Linked DNA regions of Exiguobacterium sibiricum 7-3. The protein of the gene in region 1 interacts with the protein of each later gene in a pairwise test. Links are inferred from orthologs where the notes say so. Each region holds a gene or a part of one and is shown in the gene's direction. Other genes may lie near its edges.

What was found.
Region 2: the proteins of rpe (region 1) and eno interact in binary tests that used the Escherichia coli proteins (3 or more experiments, as listed by UniProt). The link is inferred for Exiguobacterium sibiricum 7-3 from one-to-one orthologs.

The regions. Positions count from the first base shown.
Region 1 is NZ_KK211190.1:1,136,953-1,139,798, forward strand. Bases 75-2,846 are described here. They hold rpe (ribulose-phosphate 3-epimerase), read left to right. Parts: upstream 75-1,018; coding sequence 1,019-1,675; downstream 1,676-2,846. Other genes in these bases: rsgA (ribosome small subunit-dependent GTPase A), read left to right, coding at 112-1,017; thiT (energy-coupled thiamine transporter ThiT), read left to right, coding at 1,869-2,429; P402_RS0106665 (thiamine diphosphokinase), read left to right, coding at 2,429-2,846. Also shown: pknB (Stk1 family PASTA domain-containing Ser/Thr kinase), read left to right, coding at 1-74. UniProt on the Escherichia coli protein: Catalyzes the reversible epimerization of D-ribulose 5-phosphate to D-xylulose 5-phosphate.
Region 2 is NZ_KK211190.1:673,071-676,117, forward strand. What follows is about bases 1-2,973. They hold eno (phosphopyruvate hydratase), read left to right. Parts: upstream 1-827; coding sequence 828-2,120; downstream 2,121-2,973. Other genes in these bases: gpmI (2,3-bisphosphoglycerate-independent phosphoglycerate mutase), read left to right, coding at 1-754; P402_RS0104355 (acyl-ACP desaturase), read left to right, coding at 2,444-2,973. Outside these bases: more of P402_RS0104355, read left to right, coding at 2,974-3,047. UniProt on the Escherichia coli protein: Catalyzes the reversible conversion of 2-phosphoglycerate (2-PG) into phosphoenolpyruvate (PEP). It is essential for the degradation of carbohydrates via glycolysis.

The DNA.
Region 1 (2,846 bases):
TTACGATTTATAAAGATGACGAAGTTTACCGGGCGAAGACGATTACGTACAACCAGGCAAAATCACAAGAATAACGAGCAGGATGTTAATCCTGACAAAGGAGGGCGTAGGATGGCAGAAAATCGAATTGAAGACAATCGGGATGGAACGATTATCCGCTTACAGGGTGGATTTTATGATGTCATGACGCCTCAAGGTGAAATCCGTTCACGGGCACGCGGTAATTTCAGAAAACGGGGCATCAGCCCTGTCGTCGGCGATGAAGTTGTGTTACACATCGAAAGTGAGACCGGATATATCCTAGAAGTAAAGGACCGTCAAAATTTCTTGGTTCGCCCACCAGTTGCCAATATCGATCAAGCTTTGTTGGTCGTATCGGCAGCAGAACCTGATTTTTCTGCCCATCTGTTGGACCGGTTTTTAGTGTTGATTGAAGCAAAGGAAATTCAACCGATCATCATCTTGACGAAGATGGACTTGTTACAAGGTGAAGCCGAACAGGTGGTATTGGAAGCAATTGCCGCTTACCGGACCATCGGATATCACGTCATTGAAACGTCAAGTGAGACATTGGCCGGAGTCGAATCCGTCCGTCCGTTGTTAAAGGATAAAACGAGTGTCCTGGCCGGACAATCCGGTGTAGGGAAAAGTTCGTTGTTGAACGCCTTGGAACCTTCGTTGGCACTGGAAACGAGTCATATTTCGAAGGCGCTTGGTCGTGGACGCCATACGACCCGCCATGTGACCTTGATCCCGCTTGGCGAAGGATTGATTGCAGATACCCCGGGGTTCTCGAATCTCGATTTTCCGCATGAAATGGAACTCGAGGAATTACGTTGGTGTTTTCCTGAATTTGTTGCTTTACAGGACGAATGCAAGTACCGGGGCTGTCTGCACTTGAATGAGCCCGGTTGTGCCGTTAAACAAGCCGTCGAGACACATGAGATCATGGTCTCCCGGTATACGAATTATGGTATGTTTGTAGAGGAAATCAAGAATCGGACACGGAGGTATTAAGATGATTAAAATCGCACCATCAATCTTATCAGCAGATTTTGCAAATTTAGAACGGGATGTCAAAGCCGTTGAAGCGGCGGGAGCCGACTATATTCATTTTGATGTCATGGACGGTCAGTTTGTTCCGAACATTTCCTTTGGCCTCCCTGTCCTAAGCAGTTTACGTCAAAAAACAGACATGGTTCTCGACGTCCATCTCATGATTGATCGTCCGGAAAACTTTGTCGAAGCCTTCGTTGCAGCAGGTGCTGATATCGTAACCTTCCACGTGGAGGCGACGAATCATGTCCATCGTGTTCTGCAACAAATCAAAGCAGCCGGTGCGAAAGCGGGAGTAGTGCTCAATCCGCACACGCCACTTTCGACGATTGAACATGTACTCGAAGAAGTCGATATGGTCTTGCTGATGACGGTCAATCCGGGTTTTGGCGGTCAAGCGTTCATTCCGGGTGTGATGAACAAATTAAATCAACTGGCTGCAATGAAAGCAGAACAAAATCTATCCTTCGAGATCGAAATCGATGGTGGAGTCAATGCGGAAACAGCGAAATTATGTATCGAGAATGGGGCAAACGTTCTTGTTGCAGGTTCCGCTATCTACAATGCGCCGGATTATTCAGAAGCAATCACTAGTATTCGGAATGCTGCTCACGTATAATAGGAAAAGAATCAAAATTAAATGATGACCGCAAGGGGTGTCGCATCAAGCGGCTGAGAGAAGTGATTGGACTTTAACCCTTCGAACCTGTTCCGTTCAGACGGACGTAGGGATGTGGCGCACGCAGGCAGTACGGCGTTCGTCGTACTGCCTTTTTGCCGTCCTGCGATTTTATTTTTAGGAGGAAAAAAGAATGAAACGGCTACAAATGTTAATGGAAATTGCAATCTTTGCAAGTCTTGGTGTGGTATTCGATTTATTAATCCCATTTAAAATGCCGCAAGGTGGTTCAATTAGTTTGGCAATGTTGCCAATCTTCGTCATGGCCTTTCGTCATGGTGTCGTCGGTGGGGTCGTGACAGGCGCACTTGTCGGAACGATCCAACTGATGTTCGCTCCGCAAATTCTGACGGTCGTTCAGCCGTTACTCGATTATACGATTGCGTTTGGGGTCGTCGGATTGAGCGGATTATTCGCACGGCAAGTTAAAAAAGCAGCAGCAACCGGGAAAAATGGCCGTTTGATGGCAATTGTACTAGGTGCGACATTGCTTGGTGCGGGCTTACGTTATGTGTGTCACGTCATCAGTGGAATCGTGTTCTTCGCTGAGTATGCGGAAGGTCCAGTTGTCCCGTATTCGTTGATCTATAACGCGACGTATATGGTTCCATCGTATCTGTTATGTGGTATTGTCGCAGGACTCCTGTTTACGACAGCACCACGACTTCTTCGTTATTCAGCACGAGGTGTCTGATGCGGGTCGTGATTGTAGCGGCCGGTCCGGCGGAAGACATCCCGTCCCTAAAGCCGTTTATGGATGAGAAGACGGTTGTCATCGCTGTCGACGGAGGTGTCACCGTGTTGGCACAACAAGGTTTCGCTTTTGACTTGGCCATCGGTGACTTTGATTCGCTCGGATACAAACCGGAAGGAGCCATCATCCATCCGGCTGAAAAGGATGAGACCGATTTGGAACTGGCTTTACGGTACGTCAGTCAGCAGTATGAAGCAACGGAAGTGTTGGTATTCGGTGCGACCGGAGGACGACTCGATATGACGCTTCAAAACGTCTATCTGTTAAAACAATTTCCGGCAGTCCGCTTGATGACGAAGCGGGAAGAGGTCCGTTTCTTACAACAGGGGCAGTACACTCTCCAGGCGGACCAGTATC
Region 2 (3,047 bases), 460 kb from region 1 along the record:
GATTCAGCTCGCCAAGACGTACAAAGAAAAAACAGGCTTCACCGGTTTTGAATTGCCGGACAACGCACCGAAGAACCTGCTGCTCGTCTCTATGACGAAGTACTCGGATGCGATTGATACGGACATCGTCTTCCCACCGGAAGACATCAAAAACACGCTCGGTGAAACGTTATCGAAACAAGGCCTTAATCAATTACGGATTGCGGAAACTGAAAAGTACCCGCACGTCACGTTCTTCTTTAACGGTCAACGTGAAGAGCCGTACGAAGGAGAAGATCGGATTCTGATCCCATCTCCAAAAGTCGCGACATACGACTTGAAACCGGAAATGAGTGTCTATGAAGTCACAGAAGCACTCGTTGACGCAATCAACTCGGACAAACATGACGCGATCATCCTCAACTTCGCCAATCCCGATATGGTCGGTCACTCGGGTATGCTCGAGCCGACGAAGAAGGCAATCGAAGCGGTGGATAAATGTCTGGGTCAAGTCGTTGACTTGATCATCAGCAAAGGTGGCGCAGCCATCATCACAGCCGACCACGGAAACGCGGACAAAGTCCTCAATGCCGATGGCAGCAAGATGACGGCGCACACGACAGAACCTGTTCCATGTATCGTCACGGTCGAGGACGTCGAACTCCTTGAGCCATTGACTGGCGTACTGGCAGACTTGGCACCAACTGTTCTCGATTTACTCGGAGCAGATCAACCGGCAGAAATGACCGGGAAATCGATTGTATTAAAGAAATAATCCCGTCAATCGATGGACTTGTCACTGTCTCACTACAAACTAATCTTTCTCAAACAAAAAGGAGCGAATTTAAATGTCAATGATTACAGAGATTTATGCACGCGAGATTCTTGATTCACGCGGTAACCCAACAGTAGAAGTAGAAGTATATACAGAAGACGGCGGTTTCGGTCGCGCACTCGTCCCATCAGGCGCATCAACTGGTGAGCACGAAGCAGTTGAGCTTCGCGATGGCGACAAATCACGTTACCTCGGTAAAGGTGTCTTAAAAGCTGTTGACAACGTCAACGAAAAAATCGCACCTGAAATCATCGGCTACGATGTCTTCGACCAAGCAGGAATCGACAAAAAGATGATCGACCTCGACGGTACGAAAAACAAAGGTAACTTCGGCGCTAACGCGATCCTTGGTGTTTCTATGGCTGCTGCACGTGCTGCTGCAGATGAGCTTGGTCTTCCACTTTACACGTACCTCGGTGGATTCAACGCGAAAACATTGCCAACTCCAATGATGAACATCATCAACGGTGGATCACACGCTGACAACAACGTTGATTTCCAAGAGTTCATGATCATGCCTGTTGGAGCTCCAACATTCAAAGAAGCACTTCGTATGGGTGCTGAAATCTTCCACGCGTTGAAATCAGTTCTTAGCGGAATGGGTCTTAACACAGCAGTTGGTGACGAGGGTGGATTCGCTCCAAACTTGAAATCAAACGAAGAAGCAATCACAGTTATCCTTGAAGCAATCGAAAAAGCTGGCTACAAAGCAGGCGAAGATGTTTACCTTGCAATGGACGTCGCTTCTTCTGAGTTCTACGACAAAGCAGCTGGAACATACAACCTCGCTGGCGAAGGCAAAGTCCTCACAACAGCTGAGCTTGTTGAATTCTACGCACAACTCGTTGACAAATACCCAATCATCTCAATCGAAGATGGCTGTGACGAAAACGACTGGGATGGTCACAAACTCCTTACAGATCGTATCGGACACAAAGTCCAACTCGTTGGTGATGACTTGTTCGTAACGAACACAGAGAAACTTGCTGAAGGTATCGAAAAAGGCATCGCTAACTCGATCCTCATCAAAGTTAACCAAATCGGTACGTTGACTGAAACATTCGACGCAATCGAAATGGCGAAAAAAGCTGGTTACACAGCAGTCGTTTCTCACCGTTCTGGTGAAACAGAAGATTCAACAATCGCTGACATCGCTGTTGCGACAAACGCTGGTCAAATCAAAACTGGTTCACTTTCACGTACAGACCGTATCGCGAAATACAACCAACTTCTCCGCATCGAAGACATGCTTTCAGACGTTGCTGTCTACGACGGAATCAAATCATTCTACAACCTCAAGAAGTAATTCCAGGTTGATGATTTAACGTGTGTTGTACATTCACTGTACAGCCGATGCCTCCTATTCATACGAATAGGAGGTTTTTTTATATTTATGATCAATTTAGTAAAAGGAATTGAGTTCACTCCAAAATGCAAACGCCGGTTTCTATCGCTCACAATTAGCCGACTTAGTTCTAACCGTTACAAAAATCAAATTTTTAGGACCTTTCTTTTACTACCTGGTCATTAAAATGTTATAGTTATAAATAAGTTTAAGTACAATCATTATAAGGCTTAAATACATTTGGACGGATGAAGGTTCAAAAAACATCTAAAGGAGAAATGACCATGTTAAATTCAGATTTAGATATACGCTTAGAGCCACGCATTAAAGAATTGTATCGCTTACATAAGGAGCGTTCAGCCAATATTGATTGGAGCTATCACGAATTCATTCCATGGGACAAGGCGATGTCGTTCAAACGCGTTCCTTGGGAAGAGAGTCAAGTCACGCTTCCGGAAGGTGTCATCGTTGCCGTAGAAACCGCATTACTGACAGAAGTGAACTTACCTTGGTATACGTCACATTTGGATTACACGTTTAAAAACTCGATGGAAGTCATCAATGATTTCGTCCGCACGTGGACTGCTGAAGAAGACCAGCACTCAAGCTTACTCGAAACGTATTTACTCGTGACACGAAACGTCAATCCGACACGACTGCATCAATTAAGAAGACGCGTCGTTGAAAGCGGCTGGTTCCCGGACTTCACGAATCCTTTAGCAACCATGGCCTATACGTCGTTGCAAGAGCTTGCGACACTCGTTTTCTATAACAATGTAGCGAGAGTGGCAGGAGCGCATGACAAAGACTTGGCGACACTGCTCCGCCGTTTGGCAAAAGATGAAGCCCTTCATTATGCGTTCTACCGCGACACGGTGAAAGCGCACC